2 regions of the Streptomyces sp. 147326 genome follow, and region 1 is predicted to be linked to the other one. Evidence: riboswitches for the same ligand, from Rfam matches in the RefSeq annotation. Region 1 holds a riboswitch; the other holds the start of a gene.
What was found. A riboswitch is a leader RNA that binds a small molecule or an ion and turns the genes downstream of it on or off. The one in region 1 is predicted to bind cyclic di-AMP.
Positions count from the first base shown of each region.

Region 2: another riboswitch for cyclic di-AMP. It lies ahead of RIU97_RS24655 (transglycosylase family protein); the one in region 1 lies ahead of RIU97_RS06965 (LysM peptidoglycan-binding domain-containing M23 family metallopeptidase).

Region 1 covers NZ_CP134201.1:1,523,688-1,530,634, forward strand. Annotated here, with positions in the region: gene RIU97_RS06965 (LysM peptidoglycan-binding domain-containing M23 family metallopeptidase) at 1-950, opposite strand, end outside; cyclic di-AMP (ydaO/yuaA leader) riboswitch at 955-1,160, opposite strand; gene RIU97_RS06970 (tyrosine-protein phosphatase) at 1,443-2,234, shown strand; gene RIU97_RS06975 (aspartate aminotransferase family protein) at 2,253-3,668, opposite strand; gene hpnH (adenosyl-hopene transferase HpnH) at 3,665-4,696, opposite strand; gene RIU97_RS06985 (1-hydroxy-2-methyl-2-butenyl 4-diphosphate reductase) at 4,702-5,394, opposite strand; gene shc (squalene--hopene cyclase) at 5,394-6,947, opposite strand, start outside.
Region 2 covers NZ_CP134201.1:5,369,210-5,376,156, reverse strand. Annotated here, with positions in the region: gene eno (phosphopyruvate hydratase) at 1-462, opposite strand, end outside; gene RIU97_RS24655 (transglycosylase family protein) at 736-1,428, opposite strand; cyclic di-AMP (ydaO/yuaA leader) riboswitch at 1,432-1,604, opposite strand; gene RIU97_RS24650 (transglycosylase family protein) at 1,884-2,939, opposite strand; gene RIU97_RS24645 (cytochrome P450) at 3,010-4,317, opposite strand; gene RIU97_RS24640 (globin domain-containing protein) at 4,439-5,659, shown strand; gene RIU97_RS24635 (nucleoside triphosphate pyrophosphohydrolase) at 5,671-6,690, opposite strand; gene RIU97_RS24630 (SurA N-terminal domain-containing protein) at 6,719-6,947, opposite strand, start outside.

The sequences.
Region 1 (6,947 bases):
TAGGCCAGCGGGTCGATGTCGGAGCCGTACGAGGGGCCCGTGCGGATCTCGAAGTGGAGGTGCGGGCCGGTGGAGTTGCCCGTGGAGCCGGAGAGGCCGAGGGTCTGGCCGGCGGTGACGCTCTGGCCGGAGGAGACGGACAACTGGGACAGGTGGGCGTACTGGGAGTACTTGCCGTCCGCGTGCCGGATGACGACCTCGTTGCCGTACGCACCGCTCCAGCCGGCGGAGACCACGGTGCCCGCGCCGACGGCCTTGACGGTGGTACCGGAGCTCGCGATGAAGTCGACGCCGGTGTGGTAACCGGAGGACCACATGCTGCCCGCGACCTTGTACTGGGTGGAGATGCCGCCGCCGAGCGGGGCGACGAAGCCGGAGGCCGACTGCTGCCCGGCGGGAGCCTCGGCGGCGGGGTCCGGCCGCGCGGGGGCCTTCGCGGCCGGCTTCGGGGCCGCCTTGGGAGCCGCCTTGGGAGCCGCCTTCGGCGCCGCCTCGGGGGCGGACTGCGGAGCGGCCTCGGCCTCGGGAGCGGCCTCGGGAGCGGATTCCACCGGAGCCGCCTCGGCCGCACCGCCGAGGTTCAGCTTCAGGCCGGGGTGGATCAGCGACGGGTTGGCGCCGACCGCCTCGCGGTTGTCGGCGTACAGCTGTTCCCAGCCGCCGGACAGGTGCCGCTCGGCGGCGATCTTGGAGAGGTAGTCGCCCGGCACGACCGTGTAGACGCTCGGCGCGCTCTGCACGGCGGCGGCGGGCGCGGCCTGCAGTGCTACGGGGAGCTGCGGGGCCACCGCGGGGGCCACCGCGGTCGCGGCGGCCGGCGAGCCGCCCGCGTGGGCGCCGGCCGCGCCGATCAGCGGCAGCGCGAGGGCCGCGCCGCCGGTGCCTGCGACGGCGAAACCGCGCGATATCGAAAGGGACTTGGGTCGGCGGTGCTTACCCTTTGCAGGCATGGCGAATTCCTCTCCGGCGCCTGCGAGGTGAGCTGTCGGGTTCGGACTGGAGATGTCCGGACGTACATGAACGGCACATGTACGTCTTCACCCCGAGCCGTCCCGGCGAAAAGATCTCCGGAACAGCGGCTTACCTGGTTCCCCCGCTCCTGCCGCACGAATGGTCGGGTGCGGTTTCCGGGCGGCGGCAGGATTCGGCGATCCACCCGGATCGATCGCGAAGGTAATCCCTTGCGCCAGCAGGGAACAAGCCACGAATTTCCTGACGGAATCACAGGGATGGGGAATCGGCGAAATTCCGGTCACCCTCCGTCCATTACCCGCCGTCAACAACCCCCCTGACGGGGCCATTCGGCATTCGCGATCAGGCACTCACGGTCACCGTATGATCTGGCTCACGGGGACGTGCCCGATCTCGCCTCCGGATATGGCAAGTTGGCGCCAACCAGCTCAATTCGGACAGATGTCTCACCAGAAAGCGGAGGAGCTCACGTGACCCAGCAGATACAGGAGCCGGAGCTGACCGGAGTGCGCAATTTCCGTGATGTGGGCGGATTGCCGACTTCTGATGGACGAAGGGTCAGGACGGGACGACTCTTCCGAAGCGGACATCTCGCACATGCCACCGAAACCGATGCAGAGTTCCTCGCCTCGCTCGGCCTCCACACCGTCTTCGACTTCCGCAACGGCGCCGACCACGCGCTGGAGGGGCCGGACGTGGAACTGCCCGGCGTACGGAACGTGAACATCCCGCTCTCGGATCCGGCCGACGGCCGGGAGTTCTGGCGGCTGGTGCGCGACGGCGACCTCGGGCAGCTGCGCGCGATCCTGGGCGACGGCAAGGCCGCGGCCCGGATGACGAACTCGTACCGCAGGATCATCGAGCAGCGCACCGCCGAGCACAGCCGGGTCGTGCACGCGCTCGCCGAGGACAGCGTCCCCGCCCTCCTGCACTGCGCGGCCGGCAAGGACCGGGCCGGCCTGTCGATCGCCGTGACCCTGCTCGCGCTGGGCGTCGGGCGCGAGGCGATCGTGGCGGACTACCTGGAGTCAAACGCCCCGCACCGCCGCTACCGGGTGCGCCGCAGCGGCGCGTCCGACGAGGCCCGCTCCCCCGAGGTGATGGAGCTCCTCGCGCCGCTCTTCGACGCCCGTGCCGAGTACCTGGTCGCCGCGTTCGAGACCATCGACGAGACCTGGGGCGGGGTGGACCCCTACCTGGCGGAGGGCCTCGGGCTGAAGCCCGAGACCCTCGGCCGGCTGCGCGACCAACTGCTGGAGTAGACCGCCCGGAGCGGGCCGTCAGCGCTGGGCGACGGCCTGCTTCACCAGCGTCCTGCCGAAGTCCCACATCAGCCCGGACCCGCCGTGCGCCTCGTCCATGACCGCGCGGAAGGCGCCGACGAACCGGTCGACGTCCCGCTCGTCCACGACCAGCGGCGGGATGAGCTTGATGACCTCCAGGTGGTCCCCGGAGACCTGGGTGAGGATCCGGTGCTTCTGGAGCAGCGGCACCACGACCATCTGGGCGAAGAGCCCCTTGCGGGCCGCCTGCAGCATCGTCCACCGGCTGCGCAGCCCCAGCGAGGACGGCCGGCCGAACTCGATGCCGATCATCAGCCCGCGCCCCCGCACCTCGTGCAGCAGCTCGTACTCGTCCACCATGGCCGCGAGCCGCCCGCGCAGCAGGTCACCCGTGGCCCGGGCGTGCGCGACGAGCTCCTCGTCCTCCATGACCGACAGCACCGCCAGCCCGGCCGCCATCGCCTGCGCGTTGGACCCGAAGCTCGCGGAGTGGACGAGCACCCGGTCCATGGACGAGTAGACCTTCTTGAAGATCCAGTCCTTGCCCAGGGTCGCGCCGACCGGCACGTAGCCGCCCGACAGCGCCTTGGCCACGCACACCAGGTCCGGTTCCACGCCCGGCTCGTGCTGGTACGCGTAGAAGTCCCCGGTACGTCCGAGGCCGGTCTGCACCTCGTCCGCGATCAGCAGCGCCTTGTGCCGGTGCAGCAGTTCCTGCGCGGCGAGCAGGAACCCGGGCGGGGCCTCCAGTACCCCCTTGCCCTGGATCGGCTCCACGACGAAGGCGGCGACGTCGCCCTTGCGGAGCTCCCGCTCCAGGGCTCCCAGGTCACCCAGGGCGATCTTCGTGTCCGGGAGCAGGGGGGCGAAGCCGTCGCGGAACCCGCCCTCCCCGTTCACCGACAACGAGCCCGTGGTCAGGCCGTGGAAGGCGTGGTCGCAGTAGAGGATCCTGGGCCGCCCGGTGGCGAACCGGGCGAACTTCAGGGCCGTCTCCACCGCCTCGGTGCCGCTGTTGCCGAAGAAGACCCGGTCCAGGTGCGGACTGTACGAGAGCAGCTTCTCGGCCAGCAGCCCCGGCAGCGGCTGGCAGTCGAAGCGGGTGAGGTCGGCGAGCTGCGCGTCCAGGACGTCGTGCAGGGCCCGGCGGACGACCGGGTGGTGGCGGCCCAGGCCCATCACCCCGAAGCCGGCCAGCATGTCCAGGTAGTCGTTGCCCTCGGCGTCCCAGAAATGGGCGCCCTCGGCCCGCTCGTAGACCTTGTCGAAGCCGATGGTGTGCAGCATCCGGGGCAGTTGGTGGTTGAGGTGCCGGGCGTGCAGCTCGTACCGCTCCCCTCCGCGCGCGGCGAGCAGGGCGCCGAGGTCGAAGCCCTTGCCCCGGGCGCCCGCTCCTTCCTCCGCCGGGGTCATGCCGACGCGTCCCGGTTGCCGCCGATCGTCTCCCGGGCCGCTCGCAGGGATTCCTTGAGGGAGCCCATGGTGGCGAGGACGGCGGTGGGCTCGTAGCCGCAGTGCGCCATGCAGTTCGCGCAGCGCGGGTCCTTTCCGCGGCCGTACTTGCTCCAGTCGGTGTCGTTGATCAGCTCCCGGTACGTCGGTACGTAGCCGTCGCTCATCAGATAGCAGGGGCGCTGCCAGCCGAAGAGGGAGTAATTCGGAATGGCCCAGGCCGTGCAGGGGAAATCGGCTTTCCCTTCCAGGAAGTCCAGGAAGAGCGGCGAGTGATTGAGCCGCCAGCGCCGCCGGTTGCCGCCCGCGAAGGCCTTCCTGAAGAGTTCCCGCGTCTGTTCGACGCCGAGGAAGTGTTCCTGGTCGGGGGCCTTTTCGTAGGCGTAGGCGGGCGAGATCATCATCTCGTCGACCTGCAGGTCGTCGTTGAGGTAGTTGAGCACCTCGATGATCGTCTGCGGGGTGTCCGTGTTGAAGAAGGTGGAGTTGGTGGTCACCCGGAACCCGCGCTTCTTCGCCTCCTTGATGGCCGCGACCGCCTCGTCGAAGACGCCTTCCTTGGCCACGGACTCGTCGTGGCGCTCGCGCAGGCCGTCGATGTGCACGGCGAAGGCGAAATACGGGGAAGGGGTGAACTTCTCGATCTTCTTGCGCAGGAGCATCGCATTGGTGCAGAGGAATACGTACTTCCGCCTCGCCACCAACTGCCGGACGATCTCGTGGATCTGCGGGTGCATCAAGGGCTCGCCGCCCGCGATGGACACCATCGGCGCGCCGGACTCCAGCACGGCGCCGACCGCCTGGGCGACCGGCATGCGCTGCTTGAGCACCCCGGCCGGATGCTGGATCTTTCCGCAGCCCTCACAGGCCAGGTTGCAGGCGTAGAGCGGCTCCAGCTCGACGATCAGCGGGAACTTCTCACGCTTGCGGAGCTTCTGTTCGAGAAGATAGGTCCCGACCCTGATGGACTGGCGCAGCGGCATGGCCATCTGGCTCACCTCCTGGGGAGCAGCAAAGAACGGTGCCATTCGTAAAACGCGGGCAGTACGGCACGCAGAACGCGGAAGGCCGATATTCCCCCGCGAACCGTGCCGATACGGACGAGCTCATGCTCCGGAGCGTCCACGATCACCCGGACGGCCGCAACCGGGCGGCCGCCGCCCGGGCAGGGGCCTCCACGGGTGGCGGTCCACAGGGTGGCCGCGGACTCCATGTCGACCGCGATGGCGCCGGTGGCGCGCAGCTGCGCGCGCTCCTGGCCGCGGACGACGTGGTCGGATCCGGTCAGTGCGCCGGTGTGCACGGTCCGGCCCGGTGCGGCCCGGGCCAGTGCCTCGGCGAGCAGGGCGGTGCCGGTGCAGGTGACGGACCCCTGCGGGTCCCGGGTCTCCTCGGCGACGACCAGGTCGCCGGGGTGCATGCCGGGGAGCAGCCCGGCGCAGAACCCGGTGGCGAGGACGGCGGCCCGGTCCATCCCGGGCCGGTCCAGTGCCCGGACGACCGCACGCCCGGCCGCGCGCGGGCCCATCCCCGTACGCAGCAGGGAGTAGCCCCCGGCCGGGCCGCGGGCCGCCCCGGGCCCGGCGCTGCGCAGCGCCGCCTGCTCGATGCGCAGCGCGCAGGCGACCAGCAGCGGGTCGGGGTTCCGGGCCCGGTCCCCCTCGGTCCGCTCCGGCACGGCGGACATCACAGGCCCCCGCCCGGGGCGAACGGCTCCCCGTACAGGTAGCGGCCGAGCGCGGTCAGCGGGAACACCTGCCGGTACAGGTGGTAGTTGATGGAGAAGTCCCAGGGGAAGCCGGTGCCCGTGAAGTACGGCTCGTCCCAGGAGCCGTCCTCCCGCTGCGTCTCCGTCAGGTAGCCGATGCCCCGTTCGACGGCCTTGCCGTCCCGCTCGCCGGCCGACAGGAGGGCCATCAGCGCCCACGCGGTCTGCGAGGCGGTGGAGGCCCCCTTGCCGGCCCAGGACGGGTCCTTGTAGGAACGCTGGTCCTCGCCCCACCCGCCGTCCTCGTTCTGTACGGTCTCCAGCCAGCGCACGGCCCGGCGGATCGCGGGATGTCCGGGGGAGATGCCCGCCGCGGTGAGCGCCGGGATCACCGACCCGGTGCCGTAGACGTAGTTGGTGCCCCAGCGGCCGAACCAGGCGCCGTTCGGCTCCTGTTCGGCGAGCAGCCAGGCGATGCCGCGCCGGGTCCGGGCGTCGCCCGCCCGGCCCTCGAAGGCGAGCATCTCCACGACGTGGGCGGTGACGTCGGCCGAGGGCGGGTCGATGACCTCGCCGAAGTCGCAGAAGGGCAGCCGGTTCGGGAAGGGGCTGGTGTTGTCGGCGTCGAAGGCGCCCCAGGCGCCGTTCTTCGACTGCATGCCGAGGTTCCAGGACACGCCGCGGGCGATGGCCGCCTCGACCCGGGCCGGGTCGGGGTGCCGGATCCGGCGCAGTGCGAGGACGACCTCGGCGGTGTCGTCGATGTCGGGGTAGGTGTCGTTGTGGAACTCGAAGGCCCAGCCGCCGGGGGCCAGCCCCGGCCGCCGCACCGCCCAGTCCCCGCTGCGGGTGATCTCCTCGCCGAGCATCCAGTCGGCGGCCTTGACCAGTGCCGGGTGGTCGGGGCGCAGGCCCGCGTCGGCGAGGGCGATCGCGGCCAGACAGGTGTCCCACACCGGGGACTGGCAGGCTTCGATCATCCGGGCGCCGTCCTCGCGCCACACCGCGAAGCGGTCCAGGGATTCCAGTCCGGCGCGCATCACGGGGTGCCCGAGGTCGTAGCCGAGCAGGTGCAGGGCGATGACGGAGTACACGGCGGGCGGCTGGATCCCGCCCCAGCAGCCGTCGTTCTCCTGCCGCTCGACGATCCAGCGGCCGGCGGTGGCCATGGCGGCCTTGCGCAGCCGGCGCGGGGCGAACCGCCGGTAGACGTGCAGGGCCTTGTCCATCCGCTGGAAGGCGCCCTCCCAGCTGGTCGGCGGGGCGGGGCGCCTGGCGGGGTTCGGCACCCGTGCGTCGGCGTGCAGTTCGTCGAGGGCGAAGGGGGCCGGGCGGACCGGCCGCAGTGCGGAGACCACGGTGAGCGGGACGATGGTCTGGCGGGCCCAGCAGCCGAAGTCGTAGATGTTCAGGGGCACCCAGGACGGCAGGAACACCAGCTCGGGCGGGAGTTCGGGCAGGTGGTCCCAGTTCCACCAGCCGAAGAGCGCCAGCCAGATCCGGGTGAAGACGCGGGCGGCGGCGATCCCTCC
Region 2 (6,947 bases), 3.8 Mb from region 1:
ACCGTTGAGGATGTTCATCATCGGAACGGGCAGCAGGTGCGCGTTCGGACCGCCGAGGTAACGGAAGAGCGGAAGGTCCGAGGCCTCGGACGCGGCGTGCGCGACGGCGAGGGAGACGCCGAGGATGGCGTTGGCGCCGAGCGAGCCCTTGTTGTCGGTGGCATCCAGGTCGAACATGGCCTGGTCGATCAGGCGCTGCTCGGTGGCGTCGTAGCCGACGAGCTCCGGGCCGATCTGCTCGATGACGGCGAGGACGGCCTTCTCGACACCCTTGCCGAAGTAACGGTTGGGGTCACCGTCACGGAGCTCGATGGCCTCGAATGCACCGGTGGAGGCGCCGGACGGAACTGCAGCACGGCCGGTGCTGCCATCGTCGAGGCCCACCTCGACCTCGACCGTGGGGTTGCCTCGGGAGTCCAGGATTTCCCGGGCTACGACGACGTCGATGGACGGCACGAGCATCTCCTTCTGGGATGTGACGCTGGGTGTGCGGTGGCGTGTCAGGCCGTGGGACGGCCCTGCCGCTTAGAGCCTAACCGGCCCGGAGCACTCGACCGCCCGACCGCCCGACCCCTGGGACGAAAAAGGGACCGAATACCCCTCTTCCGGGACATAGGTCTCTGGATATCGCCCGTCACCCGGTACGCACGCCGCCGCCCGGCGCGTGGGGGGAGACGCGCCGGGCGGGGGGAATGCTGTGCGTTGCGCACGCTCCTGCGGCTATTGCCGCAGTGTTCAGCTGAGCTTCAGCTTCTGACCCGGGAAGATCAGGTCGGCGTCCGAGACGATGTCCTTGTTCAGCTCGAAGAGCTTCTCCCAGCCGCCCTTGACGCCGTTGGCCTCGGCGATGGTGCCCAGGGTGTCGCCCGCCTTGACCTCGTACGAGCCGTTGCCGGTCTTCGGGGCGGCGGGGCGCTCGGAGCGGGTGGTCGGGGCCTCGGAGCGCTTGGTCTCCTTCTTCGGCGCGACCTTCGGGGCGACCTTCTGCTCGGTCTTCTTCGAGTCGGCCTTCGGCTTGTTCTGCGTCGAGGTCTCCGTGCCGCCACCGGTGTAGGAGGAGTTCGACAGGCCCTTGCCGCAGCTCGGCCAGGCGCCCTTGCCCTGACCCTTGAGGACCTTCTCGGCGACGGCTATCTGCTGGGACTTCGAGGCCTGGTTGGCCTGCGCGGCGTACGACTTGCCGCCGTACGCGGCCCACGTGGAGGACGAGAACTGCAGTCCGCCGTAGTAGCCGTTGCCCGTGTTGATGGACCAGTTGCCGCCGGACTCGCACTGGGCGACCTTGTCCCACTCGGACGCGGTGGCGGCGCTGGCGGTGCCCGCGGCCATCAGGGGGGCGGCGACGGCCACACCGGCGACACCGGCGAGCGTGACGATGCGGACGGCCTTGGAGCCGCGACGGTGCTTGCCCTTGCCGGAAAGCAGCATGGAGTTTCTCCTCACCGACGCCTGCGAGGTGAGCTGTCGGGTTCGGGCGAGTGAGTTGCCCGGCCGTGCGACCTAGCGCACGTCTTAACCCCTAGCCGGTGGCGTGACCGTCTCTCAACGGCCGCTCCCGGCACCTACCTTGGTTCCCCCGCTCCTGCCTTCGGCGCTTGACGCGACGACTGTTCCCCCCGTCCGCCGGCAGGATTCGGCGATGCGGTCGAAGGAGCCCGCGGTGGCGGGCGATTCAGAAGGTAGACAGGTCTCTCCCCGATGTTCAACGAGGAACATCGGGGAGAGGGGGCCCCTACTTGCGCTCCCCGCAGGGGCGTTTGCGCAGGTGAGGGCGGGGTTTGCGGAAGCCCCGAGGCGGGACACGCCAGTTGACCGGAAGAGACGCATGTCTCACTTACAGATAACCGACAATCAGGTCTTTCCGGGTGGTTGAAGTGTCCCTATTACGTGCTTAGATCCAGGTTCTGGCCGGGCTTGATCAGGTTGGCGTCCTCGCCGATGACCTGCTCGTTGGCCTCGTAGAGCCCGTTCCAGCCGCCCTTGACTCCCTTGGCAACCGCGATGGTCGCCAGGCTGTCGCCCTCCCGGACCGTGTACGTGGGCTTCGACGCGGCGTCAGACGGGACCGGGGCCTCGGCCGCGGGCGCGCCGCGGTGCTTGCCGCTGCCTTCGCCCGGAGTGGCTTCCGGAGCGGCTTCCGGAGCGGCGCCCGGCGTCGCCGGAGCGGTCGGGGCGGCGGGGTCCACCGGGGTCGCACCGGGGGTGGCGGGCGGGGTCGTGGGCGCCGAGGGGTCGACCGGGAGGGTCGGAGCCGTCGGGTCGGCGGGCGGCAGCGGCGTGGTGCCCGGGGTGCCCGGGGTGCCCGGGAGCACCGGCTGGGACGGGTCGGCGGGAGGCGTCGTCGGAACGTCCGGCGCCGGCATGACGGGCAGTCCGACGGACGGCGCGTCGGGGATGAGGAAGGGGCTGCCGGTCGGGCTGGGCGCCGCGTGGGTCGGGGCGCCGAAGTCCTTGGCCGGCTCGCCGCCGGTGGTGGACGGCACCGCGTCGTCCGGGCGGGAGGGGGAGGGGGCGATCGGGCCGGAGGTGCCGGGCAGGCCCGGGTCCACCTTGGCGGCGGGGCCCTGCTGCTCCAGGCCGGCCGAGGTGGCGCACAGCGGCCACGCCTGCGGTCCCTGCGAGGCCAGTACCCGCTCGGCCACGGCTATCTGCTGGGACCGGCTCGCGAGGTCGGCCCGCTCGGCGAAGTCGAGTCCGCCGGCGCTCTGCCACTCCTCCTGGGTGAACTGCAGCCCGCCGTACGCGCCGCTGCCGGAGTTGGCACTCCAGGAGCCGCCGCTCTCGCACTCGGCGACCTTGTCCCAGGTCGCGGTGTCGGCAGCGGTGGCATTGGTGGCGGCTAGCAGCGGCAGAGCCAGCGCGGAGCCAGTGACTCCGGCTGTGACTACCAGCGCGGGGACCTGGCGGGGGCGTCTGTGGCGGCCGTTCCCGGAACGCATGAGGGTGCACCTTTCGCATAACAGCGGGGTAACGGCAGAACCTAGCGGGCCTCGAACGATTGTCACAAGTTCAAGCGGGATCTGACTTTTCATCAGAAGCCGCGCAAGTGTTTTGAGCCGTGAACCGGACGGGAAGAGTACGTAGCCCTCGCATGATCAACCCCCCGCGCCAGCGCAGGTCTTGGGGTGGAACGGCTAGTTCCAGATCGGGCAGCCGCGTCAGCAGGGTCGCGAGCGCCGTCTGCCCTTCGAGCCGGGCGAGCGGAGCGCCCAGGCAGTAGTGGATGCCGTGCCCGTACCCGAGGTGCTGGTTGTCGGTCCGGGAGAGGTCGAGGGTATCCGGTTCCGCGAACCGTTCGGGATCGCGGTCGGCGGCCGCGAGGACGACCAGGACCGGGTCCCCGGCCTCGATCCGCTGCCCGCCGAGGGTCAGCGGCCCGGTGGCGAACCGCCACGTCGCCAGCTCCACGGGGCCGTCGTAGCGCAGGAGTTCCTCGACGCCGGTGGCCAGCAGTCCGGTCTCGCCGGCGGCGAGGGAGCGCTGGAGGCGGTCGCGCTGGCCGGGGTTCATGAAGAGTGAGTGGACCCCGTTGCCGATGAGGTTCACGGTCGTCTCGAAGCCGGCGAAGAGCAGGATGAAGGCCATGGCGGTGGCCTCGGCCTCCGTGAGGTGGTCGCCGTGGTCGCTCGCCCGGATCAGGTCGGAGATGAGGTCATTGCCCAGGTCGTCCCTTTTGCGGTGGATGAGTTCGCCCAGATAAGTCCGCATCTGCTTCACCGACCGGGCGACCCCGCCACGCGGACCGCCGCCGTGGCGGATCATCATCCCGGCCCAGTCGCGGAAGTCGTCCTGGTCCTCGCGCGGTACGCCGAGCATCTCGCAGATGGTGTAGATGGGGAGCGGGAAGGCGAACTCGTGGATGAGGTCCGCCTCCCCTTTCGCGGCGAAGGCGTCGATCAGGTGGTCGGTGAGCGCCTGCACCCGCGGGGTGAATTCGGCGACGCGGCGCGGGGTGAACGCCTTCGAGACCAGCCGCCGCAGCCGCGTGTGGTCCGGCGGGTCGATGTTGAGCAGGTGCGTCATCAGCTCCGCCTTGCGCTCCCCCGGGATCCCGGTCTTGCCCTTGGCGTGCGCGGGCTCCGCGTGGTGCGCCGGATTCTTGCTCAGCCGCTGGTCGGCGAGGGCCTGGCGGGCGTCGGCGTACCGGGTGACCAGCCAGGCGTCGACCCCGCTGGGGAGCTTGGTGCGGTGCACCGGGGAGTGATCGCGCAGCCAGGCGTAGGCCGGGTAGGGGTCGGTCGCGAACTCCCAGTCGAAGAGGGTCGGGCCCTCGGCGGTAGGGGTGTCGGCGGGATCTGCGGGGGTCTGCTCATGCACGGCACGACCGTATCCCGGCGCCGGACCGCCATCCCATATGGCCCGTTCGCCGCGGCTGTCCGTAGATCGCCCATCGCTTGACCTCACCTCCCCCGACATTCCTACTTTCGGTTTTGTGGATGTGAGGATCTTGAAAAGCAGTTTCGCGGTGGTGGAGAGGCGGGCCGAGCACGCGGTCAAGTTCTTCTACTCCCACCTCTTCTGGCACAACCCCGGGATCCGTGACCTCTTCCCGGCCTCCTTCGAGGACATGGAGCGGCAGCGGGACCGCCTCTTCGCCGCGCTCACCCACGTGATCGCCCATCTCGACGACGAGAGCCTCGTCCCCTACCTACGCGACCTGGGGCGCGACCACCGCAAGTTCCTGGCCCGCCCCGAGCACTACGCGGCCGTGGGCTGCAGCCTCCTCGCCGCCCTCGCCGAGACCTCCGGAGAGGCCTGGACGCCGCGGGTCGAGAAGGCCTGGGCCGAGGCCTACCAGGTGATCGCCGACGCGATGATCGCCGGCGCCGACGCGAGCGCGGACCCGCCGTGGTGGGACGCGGAGGTCGTGCGCCACCTCCAGTACGGGCCGGACATCGGCGTGCTGACGCTGCGGCCGCACGCCCCCTTCCCCTACCTCCCGGGCCAGTACACGAGCGTGAGCAGCGAGCGGGTCCCGACGACGTGGCGCACCTACTCCATCGGCAACGCCCCCCGCCCCGACGGCACCGTAGACCTCCACGTCAGCCGGATCGACCAGGGGCGCCTCAGCACCGCCCTGGTCCGCGAGACGCAGCCGGGCGACGTCCTGCGGCTCGGCGCCGCCGGCGGTCGGCTGACCTTCCGCCGCGCCGACCGCCCCGTCAGCTTCATCGCCGCCGGCACCGGCTGGGCGCCGATCCGGGCCATGCTGGAGGACCTCGCGGAACACCCTCCCGATCAGGACGTACGGCTCTTCGTGGTGGCGCGGGACGGCGCGCACCTCTACGACCGCCCGCTCATCGACGCGTACGCCGCCTCCTGCCGCTGGCTCGGCGTCACCTACATCACGCCCGCCCCCGGGCAGCACCGCAACCAGGCCACCGACCGGCTCGCGACCGCGCTCGGCCACCGCGCCCTGTGGCCGGACCAGGACGTCTACCTCAGCGGCCCGCCGCAGTTCATCGAGGAGACCGCTCACCTCCTCCAGGAGCTGGGCGCCCGCCCCGGCCGCCTCTTCCACGACGCCGTACCCGCCGCCGGCACGGGCCAGGGGCCCGGAGGCCGCCCGCTGGGCTTCGGCGAGTGGTTCCTGAGCCGCCCGTCGCCGCACTGGCACAACCCCGCGGACCGCGCGCCCCAGGACCACGGGACGGACTGAAGCCGCCGGTCCTACTCGCCGACGCCCTCGGCGGCGCGGATCGCGTCCCGGTAGACGCGGGCCGCCGCGCGCAGTGCGGTCTCGGGGTCGGTCCCCGCCGCCTCGGCACGTGCCGCCAGTGCCAGCAGTTCGTACCCGATCCCCTCGCCGCGGGGCAGCTCCACGGCCACACCGCCCGTACGGACCCGGCCCGCGAGCTTGGCCGCGAGCGCCAGGCCGGGCTGGCCCACCGGGATCCCGTCGGTGACCGACTCCCGCTGCTTCTCCACCGCCTTGGTCCGCTGCCAGTGCGCGTTCACGTCCTCCGGCGTCTCGGCCTCCGCGTCGCCGAAGACGTGCGGGTGGCGGCGGATCAGCTTCTCCACGAGGGTCCCGGCCACGTCGTCGATGGAGAAGGCCCCGGCGGCGTCCTCCCCGTCCTCGCCGTCCTCGGCACCGCCGCCCTCCTCCGCGATCCGCGCGTGGAAGACCACCTGGAGCAGGACGTCGCCGAGCTCCTCGCGCAGCTCCTCCCGGTCCCCGTCCTCGATGGCCTCGACGAGTTCGTACGCCTCCTCGATCGCGTACTTGGCCAGGCCCTCGTGCGTCTGCTGCGAGGTCCACGGGCACTCGCGCCGGACCCGGTCCATCACCTGGACCAGGTCGAGCAGGCGCGCGCCGGGCAGGTCGTACGAGCCGGGCAGCAGCTCCAGGTCGGGCATGGAGACCCGGCCGGAGCCGGCCAGCCGGGCCAGCCCGTCGGTGAGGCGCCGGTCGCCCTCCCCGCTCGGGAGCAGCACGACCGTACGGCCGCCCGCGCAGGCCTCGACCAGCTCGTGCGCGTCCGGGGTCCCGAACGCGACCTCGATGCCCGCCTCCCGCAGGTACGGCAGCTGCGGGTGGCCGGGGTCGGCGCACAGCACCCGGTCCGCGGCGTGCAGGGTCTGCCACGCCGGCCAGGACAGCACGCCGGGGGCGACCCGGTGGCTGGTGGTCAGCAGGACGATGCGGCCCGTGGGCTCGGCGGCGGTGGGCTCGGAGTGCTCGGTCACCCTCCGAACCTACCTCCGGCCGGGCGCGTCAGGCTCCGGCGGGTGCCTGCTCGGGCTGGGTCCGCTGGGTGATCCAGGGGGTCTCGCCGGCGCCGAGCTTGATCTGCTTGACGTCCCAGGAGCCGTAGCGCGGGTTGACCTCGATGTGCAGGTCGGTCGCGGCGGCCCGGGCGGGCTCCTCCAGCTTCCCCTGGCCGTACTTCGCGGTCAGCTTGGTCAGCAGGACCCGGTCCCGCAGGAAGCGGTCGACCTGGCCG